DNA from 3 places in the Vibrio sp. R10-SG-ISO4 genome. Region 1 is predicted to be linked to each of the others. Evidence: riboswitches for the same ligand, from Rfam matches in the RefSeq annotation. Region 1 holds a riboswitch; each other region holds the start of a gene.
The links. Region 1 has a riboswitch for thiamine pyrophosphate ahead of thiB (thiamine ABC transporter substrate binding subunit). Riboswitches for the same ligand answer to the same signal wherever they lie in the genome.
Positions count from the first base shown of each region.

Region 2: it holds a riboswitch for thiamine pyrophosphate, as region 1 does, so the genes downstream of both, thiC (phosphomethylpyrimidine synthase ThiC) here and thiB (thiamine ABC transporter substrate binding subunit) in region 1, are expected to answer to the same signal.
Region 3: it holds a riboswitch for thiamine pyrophosphate, as region 1 does, so the genes downstream of both, thiD (bifunctional hydroxymethylpyrimidine kinase/phosphomethylpyrimidine kinase) here and thiB (thiamine ABC transporter substrate binding subunit) in region 1, are expected to answer to the same signal.

Region 1 is NZ_JCBDHJ010000001.1:110,099-114,337, reverse strand. Features, by position in the region: gene mpl (UDP-N-acetylmuramate:L-alanyl-gamma-D-glutamyl-meso-diaminopimelate ligase) at 147-1,499, shown strand; gene AC6R03_RS00485 (flavin prenyltransferase UbiX) at 1,515-2,138, shown strand; TPP riboswitch at 2,202-2,315, shown strand; gene thiB (thiamine ABC transporter substrate binding subunit) at 2,392-3,369, shown strand; gene thiP (thiamine/thiamine pyrophosphate ABC transporter permease ThiP) at 3,418-4,239, shown strand, end outside.
Region 2 is NZ_JCBDHJ010000024.1:77,588-81,826, reverse strand. Features, by position in the region: rRNA gene AC6R03_RS17790 (23S ribosomal RNA) at 1-100, shown strand, start outside; rRNA gene rrf (5S ribosomal RNA) at 270-385, shown strand; tRNA gene AC6R03_RS17780 (tRNA-Asp) at 442-518, shown strand; tRNA gene AC6R03_RS17775 (tRNA-Trp) at 561-637, shown strand; gene AC6R03_RS17770 (multicopper oxidase domain-containing protein) at 788-2,170, shown strand; gene crcB (fluoride efflux transporter CrcB) at 2,280-2,663, shown strand; TPP riboswitch at 2,746-2,844, shown strand; gene thiC (phosphomethylpyrimidine synthase ThiC) at 3,006-4,239, shown strand, end outside.
Region 3 is NZ_JCBDHJ010000013.1:160,698-164,936, reverse strand. Features, by position in the region: gene AC6R03_RS07235 (putative bifunctional diguanylate cyclase/phosphodiesterase) at 1-34, opposite strand, end outside; gene AC6R03_RS07230 (PstS family phosphate ABC transporter substrate-binding protein) at 204-1,154, shown strand; gene thiD (bifunctional hydroxymethylpyrimidine kinase/phosphomethylpyrimidine kinase) at 1,186-2,022, opposite strand; TPP riboswitch at 2,114-2,271, opposite strand; gene AC6R03_RS07220 (LysR family transcriptional regulator) at 2,428-3,315, shown strand; gene AC6R03_RS07215 (hypothetical protein) at 3,425-3,577, opposite strand; gene AC6R03_RS07210 (PhoX family protein) at 3,972-4,239, opposite strand, start outside.

The DNA.
Region 1 (4,239 bases):
TTATTCAAATATTTTCACGGTTTTTCATCTTGAACAAACTTTGCTCGATTGTGCCAAGATTTCACATCCCAAGGACAAAGAGGTTCGCTTTTCAAGCCATTATCGCCATAATGAGCACTTCAAATTAGCCTTTTCAGGATCACTCTATGCATATTCATATCTTGGGAATTTGTGGCACCTTTATGGGAGGAGCGGCAATTTTAGCGCGTCAATTGGGGCACAAAGTCACCGGCAGTGACGCCAATGTGTACCCGCCCATGAGCACGCTACTTGAATCGCAAGGTATTGAAATTATAGAAGGGTTTGATCCTGCGCAGTTAAATCCGGCGCCCGATTTGGTGGTGATCGGTAATGCGATGAGCCGTGGTAACCCGTGTGTCGAGCATGTGCTTGATAGCAACCTGCGTTACACCTCCGGCCCGCAGTGGCTGCAAGAGTTTCTGCTGCATGACCGATGGGTACTGGCGGTCGCGGGAACGCACGGCAAAACCACCACATCCAGTATGCTCGCTTGGATTCTGGAAGATTGTGGTTATGAACCCGGTTTTCTCGTGGGCGGCGTGCTTGGCAACTTTGGTTTGTCGGCAAGGTTGGGCAACAGCCCGTTTTTCATAGTTGAAGCTGATGAATACGACAGCGCTTTTTTCGATAAGCGTTCTAAGTTCGTTCATTACCATCCACGTACCTTGGTCATGAATAACCTTGAGTTCGATCATGCAGACATCTTCGATGATCTGGAAGCGATTAAGCGCCAATTTCACCATCTAGTGAGAACCGTACCGGGCAATGGTCGGATGTTTACTCCTCAATCAGACCAGGCGCTGCAAGACGTTATTGCCCGTGGCTGCTGGAGCGAACAAGAGTACACAGGGTGCGAATCTGGCTGGCAAGCGCAAAAACAGGCCCAAGATGGCAGTGTCTTTGATGTCTTATTGGCGGGAGAAATAGTGGGTCGAGTGACGTGGAATTTAGTCGGCGATCACAACGTCAGCAATGCGTTGATGGCCATCGCGGCGGCGCGTCATGTGGGGGTCACTCCGGATCACGCTTGTGAGGCGTTAGGGCGCTTTATTAATACCAAACGCCGCTTGGAGTTAAAAGGGCAGGTCAATGACATCACTGTGTATGACGACTTTGCTCATCATCCAACGGCGATTGAACTGACATTGGGCGGCTTACGTAACAAGGTGGGTCAATCCCGAATCCTTGCGGTGTTGGAGCCGCGTAGTGCAACCATGAAACGCGGGGTGCACAAAGAAACGCTTGCGGCCTCATTGCAGGCGGCAGATGAAGTGTTCCTCTTTCAGCCTGAGTCAATTACTTGGTCGGTGAGTGAGATTGCCGAGCAGTGCGCGCAACCCGCTTATGTCTCTGACGACATCGACGACTTGGTGCGCAGCATCGCTAGGCATGCTCGCCCCGGCGATCAGATTCTTGTGATGAGTAACGGCGGGTTTGGCGGAATTCACGACAAACTGTTAGCGCAATTAGCCCAATAATAAGAGATACGCACAATGGCTGAAAAATCCATCACCCTCGCTTTTACCGGAGCCTCAGGCGCGCCTTATGGGCTGCGTTTGTTGCAGTGCTTATTGGCCGCGGATTATCAGGTTTACCTGCTGGTTTCATCGGCGGCGCGAGTGGTGTTGGCCACCGAACACGGATTAAAACTGCCTGCCAACCCAGACAGCGCCAAGCAAGCCTTGGTCGCCCATCTCAGCTGCGATCCGGCTAAATTAGTGGTGTGCGGCAAAGAGGACTGGTTCTCGCCCGTGGCCTCTGGCTCAGCGGCGCCCAAGCAGATGGTGGTTTGCCCTTGTTCGGCGGGCAGTGTGGCAGCGATTGCTCATGGTATGTCCGATAATTTGATTGAACGCGCCGCTGATGTGGTGATGAAAGAGTGTGGTCAATTGCTGCTGGTGGTTCGAGAAACGCCTTTCTCAACCTTGCACCTTGAGAACATGCACAAGCTCTCGCAGATGGGCGTCACTATTATGCCGGCCGCGCCCGGTTTTTATCACCAACCTAAATCGATAGACGATCTTATTGATTTTATGGTCGCGCGCATTTTGGATCACCTCGGCATCGAGCAATCCTTGGTGGCGCGCTGGGGCTATGATCAACGTAACGATTCGTGATTGTGTCTTGGTGGGCCGTCACGCAAGTATGGCTATTGTATGGCAGACCTATTACAATCAAGCCGAACCTCATCGGGGAGCTATTCATTCACTGAATGACGCTGAGATCGAGCTTTGCTCGGGACCCGTAGACCTGAACCAGATAATGCTGGCGTAGGAATTGAGCGAGGACATCAGACGTCTGTTTGTCCCTCAGACCTGCGTGGCTCAACAAGGAGAGCGAGCAGTGAAATCCACTTTTATCCCTTCATTTATGCCACTTTGTGCCGCCGCGGCACTGACGTCTTTTTCTGCAACCGCAGCCGATACGTTAACCGTTTATACCTATGACTCTTTCGCTGCCGATTGGGGCCCAGGCCCAGTGGTAAAAAAAGCGTTTGAAGCACAGTGCGACTGTACGTTGAATTTTGTAGCTTTGGATGATGGCGTCTCTATCCTCAATCGCTTGAGACTGGAAGGCGACAATAGCAAAGCCGATATTGTGTTGGGGTTAGACAACAACTTGATGGCAGAAGCGCAGCAAACCGGTTTGTTGGCTGAGCATAGCGTCGATACGTCATCCGTCACCTTGCCAGGCGGCTGGTCCAATACGACCTTTGTGCCGTACGACTACGGTTACTTCGCGTTTGTCTACAACAAAGAGACCTTGGCTGAGCCACCGACTAGCCTCAAAGCACTGGTGGAATCAAATGACGACTTAACAGTCATCTACCAAGACCCGCGTACCTCAACCCCGGGTCAAGGTTTGATGCTGTGGATGAAATCTGTCTATGGCGACGAAGCGCCGCAGGCGTGGAAAGCGTTGGCGAAAAAGACAGTGACGGTCACGAAAGGGTGGTCTGAAGCGTACTCGATGTTCTTAAAAGGCGAGTCTGATATGGTGCTCTCTTACACCACGTCACCTGCGTACCATCTGATTGCCGAAAATGAGGCTAAGTTCGCTGCAGCGAATTTCGCGGAAGGTCATTACACTCAAGTAGAAGTGGTGGCCAAAGTCAAAACGAGCGCCAACAGCGACTTGGCGGATGCCTTTATGCAGTTTATCCTCAGCGATGACTTTCAGTCGGCCATGCCAACAGGGAACTGGATGTACCCTGTCACTGACGTTGCGTTGCCAGAAGGGTATCAAAGCCTGACGAAGCCTAGCCAAGCCTTGAGTTTTAGCGCTGAAGAGGTGGCTACCCACCGCAAAGCGTGGATTCGTGAATGGCAAAACGCGTTGACCTTCTAAGGTTAGGCGTTCGTGCAATCTGTCCCTAAATTAGGCGTATGGGTCGCGATGTTGATCGCGGCCTTTGTCGTTTCTGCGCTGCTGGCCTTGCTCAATCAAGCGCCTTCCCTCGATCTGCGTGTCATTTGGCAAGACCCTTATTACCGCCACGTTACCCAATTTAGCTTCTATCAATCTTTCCTCTCAACGCTGCTCAGTGTCGGCTTGGCGATCCCCGTCGCCCATGCTTTGTCGCGGCGGCAGTTTATCGGGAAAGCCTTGGTACTTAAGCTGTTTGCGACCACTTTGGTGCTGCCTGTCTTGGTGGGGGTGTTTGGCTTGCTGGCGATTTATGGGCGCAGTGGTTGGTTGGCGACACAGCTTGCGCAGTGGGATCTTTCGCTACCATTTAATATTTACGGTTTGCACGGCATTTTGCTCGCGCACCTCTTTTTTAATCTTCCTTATGCGGCGCGTTTGCTGCTGCAATCACTAGAGTCGATTCCGGCGGAGCAACACAAACTGTGCGCCCACTTAGGCATGGGGCATTGGCAAAAGTTTAAGTGGGTCGAATGGCCGCGGATGAGGCAGCAATTAGCGCCCGTTTGCGGGTTGGTGTTTATGCTCTGCTTTACCAGCTTTGCCACTGTGATGGCATTGGGCGGCGGGCCCAAATCGACCACCATTGAGCTCGCGATTTACCAAGCGATCAAGTTTGATTTTGATTTGCAAGCGGGCGCGTTACTGGCAATTTGGCAAATGCTGCTATGTGGCTTAATGGCACTATCGATTCAACGTTTCGCTCGACCTATTGCTATTTCGATGGGCAGCGACGCACCAACTGCGTTGGTGGTGAAAGACAGTCTATTCTCTAAGTGCTGGGATGGCGCT
Region 2 (4,239 bases), on a different contig from region 1:
CCTTAAGGGTTGTTCGAGACTAGAACGTTGATAGGCAGGGTGTGTAAGCGCTGTGAGGCGTTGAGCTAACCTGTACTAATTGCCCGTGAGGCTTAACCATACAACACCCAAAGGGTTTTGATGGACTCAATGTAAGAACATTGAATGTGTAATGAAGAGACGAGTGACTAGTTCCTAGTAGCTAGAAACGATAAACGCAGCTTTCCGAATTATTAAGTTCTAGGAACTAGGGTCTAGGCACTCACTTCTAAGAACTTAAACAAAATTTGCTTGGCGACCATAGCGATTTGGACCCACCTGATTCCATGCCGAACTCAGAAGTGAAACGAATTAGCGCCGATGGTAGTGTGGGGCTTCCCCATGTGAGAGTAGGACATCGCCAGGCTTTGAACATTATCTGTTTAAAGCACGATTGAGATAAGACTTTAAATAGACCACTGCGGAGTGGTAGTTCAGTTGGTTAGAATACCGGCCTGTCACGCCGGGGGTCGCGGGTTCGAGTCCCGTCCACTCCGCCACTTATAAACCTCGTTTATCGAGGTTTTTTTGAATCTAATTTTAGGGGTGTAGCTCCAATTGGCAGAGCAGCGGATTCCAAATCCGCGTGTTGGGAGTTCGAATCTCTCCACCCCTGCCATATCTAAGGCTCTAGTCGAAAGACTAGAGCCTTTTTTGTCTCCGTTTTTTAATCTTGCACGCGACAAAACACAAATCACTCATTGCACTGAGAATCATTCGCAGTATTTTGCTACATTATACGTCTTGTCTGTTTTAGGTGTTTACCGTTATGGCTTTGAGTCGTCGCCAATTTCTTCAATCTTCACTTGCTTTGTCTGCTCTCTCAATGATTCCTGCGTGTTCGGTGACTCGGCAAACTCGGACTCGAGAAGGCTATGTTTACGATCTCACTGCTGAGCCTAGCCGGGCTGAACTCGTCCCTGGGTATCAAACAGACGTACTGGGGTTTAATGGTGCGATCCCTGCGCCGACACTCTATTGTCGTCAGGGGGAAGAGGTCGTGATTCGTTTCACGAACAAACTGTCAGAGCCTACCACCATACATTGGCACGGCTTGCGAATACCGATCGAGATGGACGGCGTTCCTTTTCTCAGTCAAGCGCCTATCATGCCGGGAGAGACGTTTGAGTATCGATTCACTCCGCCTGACGCAGGCACGTTTTGGTATCACCCACACATGAACAGCGTTGAACAGTTAGGGCGAGGACTCGTTGGACTGATTATTGTTGAAGAGCGCGACCCCGTGGTTTTTGATGAAGAGCATGCGTTAATGCTCAAGCATTGGCACATCGACAGTCAAGGGCAGTGGAAGGAGAGAATGATCCCACGTTTAAGTGCTCGGATGGGCACGCCAGGGGAGTGGAGCAGTGTGAATGGCGTTCATGAGCCTTTATATACGCTTAAAGCGCACGCGACCACTCGCTTACGCATTGCTAATGTCGACAATACCATTACCTATCCAATTGCGATTGAAGGGGCAGAGGCTTGGATACTGGCTATTGATGGCAACCCGGTCACCACGCCAATTGAGCTCTCTCAGCATAAAATTGGACCGGGTATGAGGGTGGATCTTGGTCTGATTGCGCCATCTGCTGGCAACAAAGTGTTTGTTCGTCAAATGAAGGGGCGTTTCCCTTTTCCTCTGTGTGAATTTGATGTCGTCGCGTCTGATTTGCCACAGGGTCAAGCGCTGCCAAGTTTGCCTCTTAACCCTGTGCCCGCGCTCGATCTACCCAACGCTGAAGAGATTGACTTTGTGTTTGAGTGGCAAGGTGCGGTAACGCCCGTAGGCAAAGATGGCAAGGCGAGTTCAACCTTTTGGTTGACCAACAAGGTGGCGTGGCAGGGGATGAGTCGTCATTCGATTCCTGCGCCGCTGGCGCAGTTGGAGCTAGGCAAAACCTACATCTTCGATCTTAAAAATGTCACTCAGTACCATCATCCTATTCATCTTCATGGCCATACCTTTACCGTGCTCGAAATGGACGGTAAGCCGCTCCCAGAGCCGTTCCATACGGATACGGTACTACTGGGCAAGAATGGTCGTGCCAAAGCGGCTTTCGTCGCGGACAACCCCGGTCGGTGGATGTATCACTGTCATGTCATAGAGCACATGAAAACCGGTTTGATGGGCTATATCGAAGTAAAGTGACTCCTGTAACTTTTTAAATCTAACAGAGTGTTTAGCGTCATTACATTGATCTGAAGTCTGTTTTTTCGTCTGTTTGGCGCTACACTAACGCCACAAATTTGGAGGGGTTATGGGTCAGTTTGCAATTTTAGGGTTTATTGCCATGGGTGGCGCCGTTGGTGCGTGCTCTCGTTATTTAGTGTCTGAGCTGTGTGCGACATTACTGGGGCGAGGTTTTCCATACGGTACGCTAACTGTTAACGTAGTCGGCTCACTGGCGATGGGCTTACTGATCGCCGCGTTTGAAAATGGCAACCTTGCGACTGAACCATGGAGACAGATCATCGGGCTCGGTTTTCTTGGTGCTTTGACGACGTTCTCTACGTTTTCGATGGACAACGTTTTACTCATGCAGCAGGGCGCTTTTTTCAAGATGGGACTCAATGTCTTACTCAATGTGGTATTAAGCATCTCTGCCGCTTGGGTGGGCTTTCAACTGCTGATCAAAAGCTAGCTTGCTTAGAGGTGCTTTGAGCCTCACTAGACAAAATTTACACAGGTCGGCTTGGTTTATCCAAGCCGTTTTTATATACTCGGTTCACTTGTCGGAGTGCCATAAGGCTGAGACCGTTTATTCGGGATCCGTTGAACCTGATCAGGTTAATACCTGCGAAGGGAACAAGAGAAGATATCGACCCTCCTAATCTAGGATTCGTTCTCTCTGATCTGAGCGTCATGCGATCTATCTACAGATAGGTACCCGCGTCAGATCGCCCTCTTGTCGCATCTTTCCGCCAAGCATTTTTATCTCTAACACTCATGCTCCTACGAGCAATAAAGAGCAAGGAAAAATGCTATGTCGAATCGCAAACAAGCGAGACTGGAAGCCAAACAGTTTATTGATACCCTCTCGGTACAAGCGTACCCCAATTCACGTAAGGTTTATGTTGAAGGTTCAAGACCTGATATTCGTGTTCCTATGCGAGAAATCTCCCTTGCTGACAGCTTGATTGGCGGCACTAAAGGTGCGCCGATCTTTGAGCCCAATGAGCCGATTCGCGTTTACGACACTTCTGGTCCTTATACCGATCCTAACCATACGATTGACCTCTACCAAGGCCTGCCTAAGCTACGTGAACAGTGGATTGAAGAGCGCGGTGATACGGAACTGCTCGATGAGGTCAGTTCGGTATACACCAAACAGCGCTTGGAAGACGATACGCTAGACGAGCTGCGTTACGGCAACTTACCACGCATTCGCCGTGCGAAAAGCGGTCAGTGTGTCACTCAGCTCCACTACGCGCGTCAAGGTGTGATTACACCGGAAATGGAATACATCGCTCTGCGTGAAAACATGGGGCGTGCTCGTTATCGCGACGAGGTGTTGAACCAACAGCATCCTGGTCAAAGCTTTGGTGCCCACTTGCCAAAGGACATCAGTGCTGAGTTTGTCCGCCAAGAAGTGGCTGCGGGTCGTGCCATCATTCCATCCAACATCAACCACCCAGAAGCGGAGCCAATGATCATTGGTCGCAACTTCTTGGTCAAGGTGAACGCCAATATTGGTAACTCCTCTGTGACCTCTTCCATTGAGGAAGAAGTTGAGAAATTGGTTTGGGCAACACGTTGGGGTGGCGATACGGTGATGGATTTGTCGACCGGACGCAATATTCACGAGACTCGAGAGTGGATTCTACGTAACAGCCCAGTTCCGATCGGTACCGTGCCTATGTACCAAGCGCTTGAAAAAGTGAATGGCATTGCAGAAAACCTCAATTGGGAAGTGATGCGAGACACCTTGATTGAGCAAGCTGAGCAGGGCGTCGATTACTTCACGATTCATGCCGGTTTGCTGTTGCGTTATGTGCCGATGACGGCCAAACGTGTCACGGGTATTGTCTCTCGCGGCGGCTCGATCATCGCTAAGTGGTGTCTCGCTCACCATCAAGAAAGCTTCCTTTACACCCACTTTCGCGAAATTTGTGAAATCTGTGCCAAGTACGATGTCGCGCTTTCGCTCGGTGATGGCTTGCGTCCAGGTTCGGTAGCCGATGCCAATGATGAAGCGCAGTTTGCTGAGCTACGCACGT
Region 3 (4,239 bases), on a different contig from region 1:
TACCCACGTATTTTGCGGGCAGGAATAAAAACATAGGCGAGTCAGCCTAGTGAAGAAATGTTACATCCCCATGAAAATATTCAGCGTAGTTATTATTGATGAGTGATTGATGAATCTTTAGTGACAGTTCACGTGAAGATATTGAGCTCAAAAGTGCTAGCTCGTATAGTCGCGGTATGTTGATTCTTCCTTTGTGCTCAACCATGACTTTTCGATTGCGTTCGACTGTTCTTGCTTCTGTATGCCTAGCGCTGATGAGTACCACGGCACACGGGAAAGATCTGATCAAAATTGAAGGGTCGAGTACCGTTTACCCGATTACCCAAGCCGTCGCCGATCACTTTATGCGTGCCGAGCGGCACAACACCCAAGTGGTGGTGGGCATCACTGGCACAGGTGGCGGATTTCGTAAGTTTTGCCGAGGCCGCACGGATATTTCTAACGCCTCTCGCCCGATTAAAGAGAAAGAGCGAGCGCTGTGTGAAATCAACCACATCGACTATATTGAGCTCCCTGTCGCACTCGATGCAATAACCGTGGTGGTGAACAAAGAAAATCAGTGGATCGATGCGCTCTCTCTTGATGAACTGAAAACACTCTGGGAAAGCACCGCTGAACGCACGATAACTCACTGGCAGCAAGTCAATCCGCACTTCCCTGATCGCCCCATCGTCCTGCACGGCCCTGGATCAGACTCAGGCACTTATGACTATTTTGTTGAGGTGGTGCTGGATGGCAAAGCGAGTCGACAAGACTACACCGCAAATGAAGACGATGAAGCCTTAGTCGCCGAAGTGGCCGCCGATCCCAACGCCATGGCGTTTATCGGCTTTGCCTACTATTTGCAAAATCAAGACAAGCTGAAAGCGATCGCCATCGCTCCCACTGGCTTCAACGCGGTCAAACCCAGTGTCGAGAACGTGATTATGGGACGATATGCCGCACTTTCCCGCCCTCTGTTTATTTACGTGAACAAACAGGCGCTAGAGAAGCGGCCATCACTGAAACGCTTTGTCGATAGTTATATCGACAGAGACAACATCAACAAAGTCGTCTCCCATTCTGGCTACATTCCTCTCTCCAACGATCGCTATGACGCGGCGCGTTTTATTCTTAACTCTAGCCGCTCTGGCTCGGTCTCGATGCCCAAATAGAGCCTTGTAATGCGACTGCACACCATCGCGATTAACGTACATTTTGGTGACCAGAGAAAAAGTGATGAACAGGCCCATGTCCTTGACCAACAGAGAGTTCGTCGGCATGCGCAATGGCTTGTGAGATATATTGTTTAGCCAAATGGACCGCTTTGTGCAGCCGATACCCTTGGGCAAGATAGGACGCAATGGCCGATGACAACGTACAGCCCGTACCATGAGTATTATGAGTGGCGACTCGCTTAGCGCGAATCAATTCACTGCCACTCCTTTCAATCAGCAGATCGTTACTGCTTTCGCCCTCTAGATGCCCCCCTTTAAGAAGCACTGTTTTGGCGCCCAAGGCGCGCAGGGCGTCAATCATCGCTCCCATCTCCTCTTCCGATGTCGGCGTTGCTCGCCCAGTCAGCGCCGCCGCCTCGGGTAAGTTTGGTGTGATCATATCGGCAAGCGGTAGCAGTTCTTTCTTGAGCGCCCCCACCGCACTGGCGTGCAGTAAGCTGTCACCACTGGTGGCCACCATCACCGGGTCCACCACGAGAAACTTGGGCTGATACGCCGCCAAACTTTGTGCCACGACACGGATGATTTCAGCGTCAGCCAGCATGCCAACCTTCACCGCCACGACATTGAGATCGCTCAATACCGCATCGAGCTGCGCTTGAACATGGTCGATAGGGATAGGATGAATGGCGTGAACACCACAGGTATTTTGCGCGGTAATGGCCGTAATAACGGAGCAGGCGTAACTGCCTGTTGCACTGATCGCTTTGATGTCGGCTTGGATGCCCGCGCCGCCGCCACTGTCGGAGCCAGCGATGGTTAGGACAATCGGAGTTTGAGGGTCATAAAATGCGGTTTGGTTCATCGGTGTTCCTCACGCACGCGTCAGGAACTGTGTGCAGAGCGCGTTGGCCAAGCACAACACATAACGGGCGAGATTGTGGCGACCCCACGACACCGCGTTATGAATAGTTCCCTACGTCAGTGCTAACTGAATCAGGTTCAACGGGTCTCGCGATGCGATCTCAGCCCTCCTTCTATGCTTCTACGACAGGCTCGTTAATCAAGCTATCGTTATGACTCGAGCAGAAGGAACGCTCCCCGACTATGTCGCCAACCTTAACCCTGTGATAGCGCAGATGCAACCTATTCAGATCACTTAAATAACCCGAGTGAATCGAGGAGTGGGCGATACGAACGCGACGTTTGGCACACAGAACATTATCGTTTACTCTTAATTTTATAAATTTTCGTTATTGATTTGACGGTTATGCTCAATCCACTCTGGCTCAAAACGTTTCAAACCTTGGTCGAGACCGGCCACTTTACTCATACCGCAGAAAAGCTGTTCATGACTCAGCCCGGTGTCAGCCAGCACATCAAAAAGCTCGAACAGGCTTGCGGCTACCCACTGATTGCGCGTCACAACAAGAGCTTTGAAGTAACGGAACAAGGCAGACAGGTCTATCAGTACGCAAAGCAGCGCGCCAAACAAGAAACAGACCTGATTGCTTCGTTATCTCAGGACGACGCGCATCGCGGTGAGGTGTCGGTCTCTTGCTCTGGCGCGTTGGCGCAGCTTATCTACCCGCATCTGCTCGATTTACAGTGTGAATTTGCACAACTGGTCGTCAAGCTGGAAGTCGCCCCCAACCGTAAGATCATCGACGATTTGGCTGAGGGGCGCGCCGATTTGGGCCTTGTCACTCACATCCCGCTCGACCCGAGAATCGAAGCGCAAGAGATAGGTCAAGAAACCATGTGTTTGATTGTGCCGGCAAACGTCGACGAGCCTATTACCCCTGAACTTCTCCTTGAGATCGGTTTAATTCGCCACCCCGACGCGGAGCACTATCTCTCGCTCTACTTTTCGCAGTGTGGCGACAAAGCGCTGGCGGGGATTGATATTCGCGCCCTGCGCACCTCGGGCTACATCAACCAACTCAGCCAAATTCTTCTGCCAGTTGCCAAAGGGCTCGGTTTTACGGTGCTGCCACACAGCGCATTCAGCTCTTTCACTTTGCGCGATCAACTTGCTGTGCATCAGCCAAAGAAAGCCGTCGTCGAGACCCTGTATTTGGTGAGCAAAAAACAAAGAGCGTGGCCAGCCCGTTTTCATACGGTGGTGGATAAGTTGACGGACGTGATCTCGCTATAACCCAACGCACTGCCATAGCCAAAATTTTCGATAGGCTTGAAACGCAAAATGGAGCCCAAGGCTCCATTTTTGCTGCTGCTTCAACGCTCATTATCGTCGTTATTTGAGGTCATGCCTCTAAGACGTCTTCGCCAGCGAGTTCAGAAATAATCAGTAGATCGGACTCATCCAGTTTAAGCCCCAGCATAGGGAGACCATGCTGAGCACTCCAACAACATAAGAAGACCACACAACCTAATGCTACCCAAAGTAGTGATACCATAGCCTAACCTCCTCCTCAGTTATCATCACCGTCCTTAATAACCTAAAGGTGCCACTTCTCTCATCAGAAGGCGCTCAGATAGACTTTATTCTTTTTACGTTGGGGCGTCTGCACCAAAAGAAATGGGGTAGATTCGCCGGGTCAATCGCTCAATGTCGTATTGTTATCTGGAGTTTATTCGGATTAGAACACCTTAAGGTTATGCTGAGTACTCTTTCAATATAGGGATTGCGATTGTGAAGCGCAACACTCTTTGCGGTGAACACACGAAACCTTGACGTTTTTTATGCGAGCGATCGCATAAATATGCCAATGTGGATATCGGCAATAAAAAATGGGCGCTCGTGGCGCCCATCTTGATGCGAATGATTGTTGATGCAAACAGTGAGACAGCTTAAGCGCCAATAACGCCGCCATCTTCACGGGTAATGGCAACGATGGTGGAGCGAGGCTTGCTGTCACCACCACCAGGGTAGTGAGAAGGCGCACCTTTCTCGCCCGGATGCTGAACACCCACAAACATGGTTTTGTAGTCGGCGGAGAAGGTCAGCCCCGTGATTTCACAGGCAATTGGCCCCGTCAAGAAACGTCGCACTTCACCAGTATTAGGATCGCCGCACAACATTTGGTTGTTCCCTTGACCTGCAAAATCGCCCTGATTT